3 regions of the Streptomyces sp. NRRL F-5650 genome follow, and region 1 is predicted to be linked to each of the others. Evidence: riboswitches for the same ligand, from Rfam matches in the RefSeq annotation. Region 1 holds a riboswitch; each other region holds the start of a gene.
What was found. A riboswitch is a leader RNA that binds a small molecule or an ion and turns the genes downstream of it on or off. The one in region 1 is predicted to bind cobalamin.
Positions count from the first base shown of each region.

Region 2: linked by a shared signal. The riboswitch ahead of IG88_RS0112725 (ABC transporter substrate-binding protein) and the one ahead of IG88_RS0123125 (ribonucleoside-diphosphate reductase subunit alpha) in region 1 are both predicted to bind cobalamin.
Region 3: linked by a shared signal. The riboswitch ahead of IG88_RS0119500 (energy-coupling factor ABC transporter permease) and the one ahead of IG88_RS0123125 (ribonucleoside-diphosphate reductase subunit alpha) in region 1 are both predicted to bind cobalamin.

Region 1 covers NZ_JOGV01000028.1:34,331-37,574, forward strand. The annotation lists gene IG88_RS0123125 (ribonucleoside-diphosphate reductase subunit alpha) at 1-1,895, opposite strand, end outside; cobalamin riboswitch at 2,021-2,182, opposite strand; gene IG88_RS0123130 (GNAT family N-acetyltransferase) at 2,245-2,751, opposite strand; gene mctP (monocarboxylate uptake permease MctP) at 2,824-3,244, opposite strand, start outside.
Region 2 covers NZ_JOGV01000010.1:241,643-244,886, reverse strand. The annotation lists gene IG88_RS0112740 (TerD family protein) at 1-6, opposite strand, end outside; gene IG88_RS0112735 (BlaI/MecI/CopY family transcriptional regulator) at 132-518, shown strand; gene IG88_RS0112730 (M56 family metallopeptidase) at 525-1,457, shown strand; cobalamin riboswitch at 1,475-1,661, shown strand; gene IG88_RS0112725 (ABC transporter substrate-binding protein) at 1,724-2,803, shown strand; gene IG88_RS0112720 (iron chelate uptake ABC transporter family permease subunit) at 2,800-3,244, shown strand, end outside.
Region 3 covers NZ_JOGV01000020.1:49,659-52,902, forward strand. The annotation lists gene cbiQ (cobalt ECF transporter T component CbiQ) at 1-363, opposite strand, end outside; gene IG88_RS0119495 (energy-coupling factor ABC transporter substrate-binding protein) at 364-783, opposite strand; gene IG88_RS0119500 (energy-coupling factor ABC transporter permease) at 780-1,487, opposite strand; cobalamin riboswitch at 1,517-1,702, opposite strand; gene IG88_RS0119505 (potassium channel family protein) at 1,775-2,389, opposite strand; gene IG88_RS0119510 (chloride channel protein) at 2,386-3,244, opposite strand, start outside.

The DNA of each region.
Region 1 (3,244 bases):
CCGGCGATGGAGGCGATGGTCGCGGTCGGGGCGATGGCCAGGAGCAGGGAGTTGCGCAGCCCGGTCGTCGCCATGCGCGCGCGCAGCGCGGCCCAGCGCTCCGGCCAGGTGGGCTCGACGCCGTAGTGGTCCGGGTGCAGCACCCCCTTGGCCGTACGGGTCTTCTCCCAGGCCGGCGCGGGGCCGTTGCGTTCCGCGAGGTCGGCGGAGGTCTCGTACGCGGCCAGCATGATCCGCTCGGCGATGCGGGTGGACAGGGCCTTCGCCTCGGGGGAGTCGAAGGGCAGGCGCAGCCGGAAGAAGACGTCCTGGAGGCCCATCGCGCCGAGACCGACCGGGCGCCAGCGGGCGTTGGAGCGGCCCGCCTGCTCGGTCGGGTAGAAGTTGATGTCCACGACCCGGTCCAGGAAGGTGACCGCGGTGCGGACGGCGGCGTCCAGGCGCTCCCAGTCCATGCCGCCGCTCGCGGGGTCGGCGAAGGCGCCGAGGTTGACCGAGCCCAGGTTGCAGACCGCCGTCTCACCGTCGTCGGTGACTTCCAGGATCTCCGTGCAGAGGTTGGAGGAGTGGACGACGTGGCCCGGGGTGGCGGTCTGGTTCGCGGTGCGGTTGGCGGTGTCCTTGAAGGTCATCCAGCCGTTGCCGGTCTGCGCGAGGGTCCGCATCATCCGGCCGTACAGCTCACGGGCCGGGAGGGTCTTCCTGGCGAGCCCCTTCGCCTCGGCCTCCCGGTAGGCCGCGTCGAACTCCTCGCCCCACAGGTCGGCCAGCTCCGGCACGTCGGCGGGGGAGAACAGCGACCAGGTCCCGTCGGCGTCCACGCGGCGCATGAACTCGTCCGGCACCCAGTGCGCGAGGTTCAGGTTGTGCGTACGGCGGGCCTCCTCGCCGGTGTTGTCCCGCAGCTCCAGGAACTCCTCGACGTCCGCGTGCCAGGTCTCCAGGTAGACCGCCGCCGCGCCCTTGCGCCGGCCGCCCTGGTTCACGGCGGCGACCGAGGCGTCCAGCGTCTTCAGGAACGGGATGATGCCGTTGGAGTGCCCGTTGGTGCCGCGGATCAGTGAACCCCGGGAGCGGACGCGCGAGTAGGCGATGCCGATGCCGCCGGCGTGCTTGGACAGGCGGGCGACCTGGTGGAGGCGGTCGTAGAGGGAGTCCAGCTCGTCCTTGGGGGAGTCCAGGAGGTAGCAGGACGACATCTGGGCGTGCCGGGTGCCGGAGTTGAAGAGGGTGGGGGAGGAGGGGAGGTAGTCCAGGCGGCTCATCAGGCCGTACAGGGCGGCGACCTCGTCCACGGACCGGACGGTGTCGTCCTCCGCGAGCCCGGAGGCGACCCGCAGCAGGAAGTGCTGGGGCGTCTCGACGGCCTTGCGCGTGATCGGGTGGCGCAGCAGGTAACGGCTGTACAGGGTGCGCAGCCCGAAATAGCCGAAGCGGTCGTCGGCGTCCGGGTCGACGAGGGCGTCGAGACGGTCCGCGTGCAGCCGTACGAAGGCGGCCGTGCGGTCGGCGATCAGGCCCTCGCGGTGGCCGGTGGCGACCGAGTCGGTGAAGGAGACGACGCCCTGGGAAGCGGCCTCGGCCCGGATGGAGAGGGTCAGCAGCCGGGCGGCCAGCCGGGAGTAGACCGGGTCCTCGGAGATCAGGCCCGCGGCGGCCTCCGTGGCCAGCTCGCGCAGCTCGGCCTCGTCGGCGTGCGCGGACCGGCCGCGGAGCGCGGCGGCGGCCACCCGGCCGGGATCGGCGTCGGGGAGATCGGCGGTCAGCCCGGTCAGGGTCCGCAGCAGGGCGGCACCGGGCCCGTCGGGTCCCCCGGGGGCGGGGGCGGCGGTCCCCGGGGCGGCTGGAGCCGGCACCGGGTCCGCTGAAGCCGGGTCGGCTGGCGCGATGGTCACGTGGAGCACTCCCTCGCTCGGCACGGGGCCTGGGGGAGGGCAGGGGGCAGCACACGAGCGCACGCGGCGTCGCGCGTCCACCGGCCCACTCCACGAGGCCCGGACGTCATGGCACCCGGGCCGGGACGGCCGGGCGCACTGTCGGCAGGTCCTCGGACTGGACAGGCGTGCGCGCACGTGCGAAGACGTACGGATGCACGCATGTACACCGTTGCGGGTCAGTTCCGGATTCGCACCGGATTCCCCTGCGGCGACAGCGAGCACGAGCATACATCTTGTGCCGGGTGGCGCGAGCACCCCCAGATGTTGTGTCCTGGCGAGGTCTCCCGCCGGTGCCGGGGCGCCGCTGTCAGAGCGTCAGCCGGTACGTGAGCAGCGTGATGTCGTCCAGCTCGGGCAGGGGGTTCCAGTCGCGGCCGGGCGTGCGGACGAAGCCCAGGCGCTCGTAGAGACGGTGTGCGGTGCGCATCGCGGTCTGGGTCGACAGCACGACGCCCGTGCACCCCGCCACGGCCCGGGCGCGGTCCACACAGGCCCGCACGAGCGCCTCCCCGGCCCCGCGGCCGCGTGCCTCGCGGGCGACGGCCAGCATGCGTATCTCGGCCTCCCCGGGGCGCGAGATGTCCGCCATCGGGCCGCCCGACGGCACGAAGGTCACGCCGCCGAGCACCCGCCCGTCCGCCGCGGCGACCAGCACCTCCGCGGCCGCCGCCCGCTTGGCCACGTCCCTCAGCTCGCCCAGGTACGTGTCGTCCTCCCCGAAGTCGAGGAGGCCGTCGCGCAGGTAGGCCTGCGCGGTGATCTCGCCGAGCGTGCCGTACTCCTCGGCCGTCGCCGGCCGGATCACGAAGTCCATGCCGCCGAGTGTGCCCGACGGGTACGACAACGGGCCGCCGGATTTCTCCGACGGCCCGCTGGAGGAGGGGAGCTAGTGCGAGCTGCCCGCCGTGGCAGGCGGCAGTTCCACCTGGACGCCCGGGTCGCCGGCGTCCGCCGTGTAGTCGGCCGGCTTGGTCTCGTCGACGCCGTCGGGCGCCTTGACCGCCCTCAGGACGACGGTCAGGACGACGGTGACCAGGACGTTCAGCACGAAGGCGGTGAGACCGATGTAGCCGATCTCGCCGATGCCGGGGATCTCGTCGGAGGAGCCGCCGAAGTGCTTCTGCGTCGGCGAGGCCACACCGTAGGCGGCGACCGTGCCGTAGACCATGCCGACCGCCCAGCCGCCGAGCAGCGCCCAGCGGTGGAACCAGCGGGTGAACAGGCCGCCGACCAGGGCCGGGAAGGTCTGCAGGATCCAGATGCCGCCCAGGAGCTGGAAGTTGATCGCGACGGTCTTGTCCATGCCC
Region 2 (3,244 bases), on a different contig from region 1:
TCCCACGGTGTTCTCCTTCGTCGCGTTCGCTGCGTTCCGTACCTGTCGTCAATCTACAGCACTGTAGAAGTAAGCCTTCTATACGATGGCGCCCGGGAAGACGACGACCGGCGGTGGAAGGAGGGCGGGCCGTGACGGATGACCGGCGTCCGCGACGGCGGGGGCAGGGCGAGCTCGAGGCGCTGGTGCTGTCCGCGCTGCGCGGGGCGGACGGGCCCGCGACGGCCGGCTGGGTGCAGGAACGCCTCGGCGACGACCTCGCCTACACCACCGTGATCACGATCCTGACCCGGCTCCTGGAGAAGGGCGCCGTCAGCCGTGAGCGCGCGGGCCGCTCCTTCGCCTGGACGCCCGCCTCGGACCAGGCGGGACTGGCCGCGCGCAAGATGCGCAAGGTCCTGGACGCCGAGAGCGACCGCGAAGCGGTGCTGGCCAGCTTCGTCACGGGCCTCGACCCGGACGACGAGCGGCTGCTGCGCGAACTGCTGGGGCACGCCCGTGCCGCGGAGGACGGCTGACACCGGATGGGGGTCTTCGTCTTCCTGCCCCTGGTCCTGCCGCTGACGGCGTGGCCGATCGCCAGGCTGGCCGAGCAGCACCTGCACCCGCGGACCGCGACCCGGCTGCTCAGCGCCGTCGCCGTCGTGATGGCCCTGTGCAGCACCCTGTGCCTGGCCCTGGTGATGGTGGTTGGCACCGCCCAACTGCCGGGCAACCCGCTCCCCGACGCCTGGTCCGACCCCGAGGTGCGGGCGGCGGTGCCCTACGACGAGGTCGTCGGCAAGGCGGCGATCCCCGCCCTGTGCGCCGTCGTCGCGACCTCGGCGCGGGCGCTGTGGCGGCACGGCAGGGTGCGCCGTCGCGCCCACCGCGCACTGGCCGGCCTGCCGGGCACCGGGGTGGCCGTACTGCCGGACGACGTGCCCTACGCCTACGCGCTGCCCGGCGGGCGACGGGACCGCGTGGTGGTGAGCACGGCCCTGCTCGACTGTCTCGAACCGGGTGAACGGCGCGCGCTGTTCGCCCACGAGCGCGCCCACCTCGCCGCCCGGCACCACCGTTTCCTGCTCGCCGTCCGGCTCGCCGCACTGGCCAACCCGTTCCTGCGCCCCCTGCGCACGGCCGTCGCGTACACGACGGAGCGGTGGGCGGACGAGGCGGCCGCACGGGCGGTCGGCGACCGCCGCGCGGTGGCGACCGCGATCGGGAAGGCGGCCCTCGTCTCCCGCGGCACCCCCGTCGCCACCCTCGCCGGTCTCGCGGCGCCCGGCCCGGTGCCCCGCCGGGTGGCCGCCCTGCTGGGCCCCGCCCCCTCCGTACGCCCCTGGCCCCCGGTGTCCACCTCGGCGGGCCTGGCGGCGTGGACCGCGGCCGCCGGCACCGCCGTCTCGGCGATGTCGTCCGCGAACGCCGCCGTCACCATGTTCCTCATCCTGCGGGCCGCGACGCCGCTCTGAACGCCCAGACGCCCCTGTGGTAGCTTGCGCAGGCCAGTCGAACCCACCTGGTGGGTCAGGGAATCCGGTGCGAATCCGGAACTGACGCGCAGCGGTGAGGGGGACGGGCGGAACACGGGCCACTGGGCGGCGCACGCCGCCCGGGAAGGCGTTCCGTCCGGTCGAACCCGAGTCCGAAGACCTGCTGGCACCCCGTGCCGCGTGCGGCGCGGGCCGCATCGTACGGACGGGCTCCGCGCATGAGCCCTCGACGCCAGAGGATCGCCTTGTCCGCAGCAGGTCCCGCCGGCCTCCGGCGCCCTCTTCCTTTCCGCCGCGCCCCGCGCGGTCCCGTACTGCTCCTGTCCCTCGCCCTGCTGGCCTCCGGCTGCGGTTCCGGTTCCGGTACGGCCGACGACTCGGCCGCACGGGGCGGCACGGCCGGCTACCCGCGCACCGTCCGTGACTGCGGGCACGAGGTCCGGGTCACCGCACCGCCGCGGCGGGCGGTCTCCCTCAACCAGGGCACCACGGAGATCCTGCTCTCCCTCGGCCTCGCCGACCGCATGGCGGGCACCGCCACCTGGACCGACCCGGTCATGAAGGGACTGGAGAAGGCGAACGCGGGCGTCCCCCGGCTCTCCGACGACATGCCGTCCTTCGAGACGGTCCTGGACGCGGACCCCGACTTCGTCGCCGCCTCCTTCGCCTCCACGCTCGGCACCGGCGGGGTGGCCACCCGCGACCAGTTCACGCGACTCGGCGTGCCGGCCTACCTGTCCCCGTCCGACTGCGCCGGCAAGGACAACAGCGGCGACGGCGACGGCGTCCGGGACAAGACCCTGACGATGGACACGGTCTACGGCGAAGTCCGCGACCTGGCCCGCCTCTTCGGCGTCGAGCAGCGCGGCGAGAAGCTCGTGGAGGACCTCGAGGCACGCGTCGACAGGGCGACGTCCGGCATCGACGCCTCCGGCGTCACCCTCATGTACTGGTTCGCCAACTCCGCCTCGCCCTACCTGGCGGGCTGCTGCGGCGCCCCCGGCGTCATCACCCGGGCCGTCGGCGCCCGGAACGCCATGGAGGACACCCGCGAGGAGTGGCCGCAGGCCGGCTGGGAGACCGTCGCCGACCGGGACCCCGACGTCCTGGTCCTCGGCGACCTCACCCGCAGGTCGCAGACGGCCGAAACGGCGGCGAAGAAGATCGAGTTCCTGGAGTCCGACCCCGTGACCAGGAACATGACCGCCGTCCGCGAGAAGCGCTACGTCCTGCTCAGCGGGCAGGCCATGAACCCCACCATCCGCACCGTCGAGGGCGTGGAACAAGTGGCGGCGGCGCTCCGCGAGTTCGGGCTCGCCAAGTGACGTCCGCGGACCGGACGGCCACCGCCCCCGGCATACGCGCGCCGCGCCATGCCCCCCTGGTGTGGGCGGCGGCCGGGACCGTCGCCCTGTGTGCCTCCGTGGCCGTCGCCGTCACCGTCGGCCCGGCGGACATCGGCGTCGCCGACGTGTGGTCCGTGATCGCCGCCCACCTCGGCGCCGGCACCACCGCCGGGGACGTGTCACCGATCCGCGACGGCATCGTCTGGGACCTGCGGCTGCCCCGCACCCTGCTGGCCGCGGTGTGCGGTGCCGGACTCGCCGTGTGCGGGGCCGTGCTCCAGTCCCTGCTGCGCAACCCGCTCGCCGACCCCTTCGTCCTCGGTGTCTCCTCCGGCGCCTCGACCGGCGCCGTCCTGGTCGTCGTGCTCGGCGTGGGCGGCGGCGCCCTGTCGGTCCCGGGCGGGGCGTTCGTCGGCGCCG
Region 3 (3,244 bases), on a different contig from region 1:
GAACGCGAACAGCAGCACCCCCAGCGAAGCCGCCGAGGTGCGCAGCAGCAGCCCGCCCGCGCGCGCCGCGCCGCCGTCGGCCGCCGTCAGGAACCCGTCCGGGCCGCCGACCTGCACGAGCAACGGCAGCGCACCCGTCACGCAGAACCCCAGCGGCACCCGGTAGGCCCGCCACAGCCGGCGTCCGGGCACGCCCGCCGGGCCGAGCAGCACCGTCAGCGCCGTCACCAGCACCAGCGCCGCGCCCGGCCAGGGCGGCAGCGAGATCGCGAGCACGGTCAGGCCGAGACCGAGTACGACCTTGTCCACGGGATGGCGGCGGCGCCAGCGACTGCCGTGCGCCGCCGCGTCGATCGGCAGCACTCAGTCCCCTTCGGGGGCGTCCCGCGTGGCGGCCGTGGCCGTCGTGGCCGCGGGGGCCGTCATGGGCGCCGTGGTCCCGGAGACCGTCGTGGGCGCCGTGGTCCCGGAGGCCGCCACCGCCCGCCGCTCGCCCTGGCGACGGCCCCGGCGCAGCCCGAAGTAGTACGCCAGCACGCCCGCGCCGAGCGCGGCCTGCAACGCGAACAGCGCCGACTCGACCTCCCCGGACGGCGGTTCGTACAGCGGGGAGAACCAGGGCTCGTAGTCCGGCTCGATCTCGGTGATCGCGGTCTCCGCCTCGGCGTCGGCCCCGGCGAACGGCTCCTCCTTGTGGTCGCCCAGTCCCAGCACCAGGGGCAGGACGGCCAGCGCGGCCACGGCGAGCAGCAGCAGGGCGTTGATCTTCGCGTTCCGGCTCATCGGGCCACCGCCCGTTCCTTGTTCCCCGTGCCCGCCGCCGTCTTCGTCAGCAGCACGCCCAGCCGGGTCAGTTCGCCCCTGCTGGACTGCACCAGCAGCCGCATCACGATCACCGTGAGCAGGCCCTCGCTCACCGCCAGCGGGAGCTGCGTGACCGCGAAGATCGAGCCGAACTTGCCGAGCGCGCCCAGGAATCCGCTGCCCGGGTCGGGGAAGGCCAGCGCGAGCTGGACGCTGGTCACGCAGTACGTGGACAGGTCGGCGACGAACGCGCCCGAGAACACGGTCACCATCAGCGGCACGTCCCAGCGGCGCAGCAGCCGGTAGACGCCGTACCCGGCCCAGGGGCCGACGACCGCCATCGAGAAGACGTTGGCGCCGAGCGTGGTCAGCCCGCCGTGGGCGAGCAGCAGGGCCTGGAAGAGCAGGGTGATGGTGCCCAGCACCGCCATGACGGGCGGCCGGAACAGGATGGCGCCCAGGCCGGTACCGGTGGGGTGGGAGCAACTCCCGGTGACGGACGGCAGTTTCAGGGCCGACAGGACGAAGGTGAAGGCCCCGGAGGCGCCGAGGAGCAGCGTGCTCTCCGGATGCTCCCTGACCTCACGGGTGAGTGACCGGACTCCGTGGACGACGAACGGCGCGGACGCGACACCCCAGGCGATCGCGTGCGCCGGTGGCAGAAAGCCCTCGGCTATGTGCATGGCTCAGCAGACCCTCTCCAGCACCTCGTGGATGGACGACGCGCCTTGGCCGGTCTCCTGGCTTACGGGTACCACCGCCCGTGCTCCGCCTTCCCGGACCGCAAGCGATCCAGTGGCTGCCCGTGAGGGCCGGAGCCGGACTTCCCGATTCACAGTGGCGAGGGCCGCACCGGCATCACACCGGTTTCCCGTTCACCAAGGCGTGGCGACAGTAGTGCGCACCCGGGGGTGCGCACAAGCGGGCCTCCGGCCCCCGCAGGCGCCCCCGCCCGGCGCCTCGGGGCATGTCAACGTGACCGGTTCCGCTCGGGGCGCCGGACCACCATGTCCCGCATCCGGGTGGTCAGCGCGGTCGCGGCGGCGGTCAGGAAGACGAAGCTGTACGTGATCTGGAGGACGGCCACGACGCGCGCGGCCTGGCCCTGCGGGGTGATGTCGCCGTACCCGACGGTGGCGAGTGTCACCACCGTGAAGTAGAGCGCGTCGATCTTGGTGTGCAGCCCGCTGAACTCGCCGGGCTGCTTCGCGAGGGCGTAGTACCCGGCCGAGAAGACGTGCACGGACAGGACGATCAGCAGGGAGATGACCACCCCGGGCCGGGTGTCGGGACGGTTGAGGAGGACGTGCCGGATCTGCCGGAGCAGCGCCACGGCCACCGCGGTGAGCAGCACGGCGAACAGCGCCCAGCTCAGTACGGGCCGCTGCGGGCCCAGTTGGTCCAGGGGAAGCAGGAAGTAGGCCACGACCACGGCGGCCGCGATCCCGGTCCGGACGAGCCAGGGCCGGACGGCGGCCCACCCGGCGGCCCACCCGGTGCGGCGGGGTACGCCGCCGTCGTGGGCCGGGCCGGCCGGCTCCGGGGGCGTGGGGTCCGGGGGCGTGGCGTCCGTCCGGCCGGTCATCGCTGCGCCCCCGTCGCCGGTGCCTTCTCCGGGTCCGTCCCGTCCCGGCGCACCAGTTGGGCCACGACGAAGGAGACGACCGACGCCATGACGATCAGCGGCATCTGGTCGTGGGAGTCCCGGCCCATCAGCAGCACCGCCAGGACCGCGCTGGCCAGCGGCAGCCCGGTCACCGCCGCCGCCGCGGCCGAGATGCCGAGGGCGAGGGCCGGGGTCACGCCGAACCCGGGCAGCCCGGAGCAGGCCAGGGCGGTCGCCGCGCCCAGCAGCACGGACGGGAAGATCGGGCCGCCGCGCAGGGACCCCAGCGCGATGCCCCAGGCCAGCCCCTTGCACGCGACCAGCGCGACGAGCGCCCCCACGGACCAGGCGTGCGGGTGCGCGGCGAGCTGGGCGAGGGCGGCCTGGCCGGACAGCGCGGCCTCGGCCGGGTCGCGGCCCGTGATCAGCGCGTACGCGGAGACGCAGACGCCGACCGCGGCGGCGCAGGCGACGGTGCGGGCGGCGGTGCGCTGCCGCGTCCAGGTGACGGTGCGGCGGCCCAGCGCGCGGGCCAGCGTGACCAGGACGGCGACGAGGGCGGCCGTGGGCAGCCCCCACAGGAAGTCGCCCGCGTCGGGCCCGGCCTGCGGCGGCAGGTCGGGCAGGGACAGCGCGCCGATCTTCAGCCCCGTCCACTGCCCGAAGCCGGTGAAGACCAGCGCGCCCGTCGCGCTGGCCAGCAGACAGGGCAGCAGCAGGGCGACCAGTTGGGTCCCGGCCAGCCCCGCCCCCTCGATGAGCAGGACCGCCGCCGCGATCGGGCCGCCGAGGATGGTGGAGATCGCGGCGGTCGAACCGGCCGTGGCGAGGATC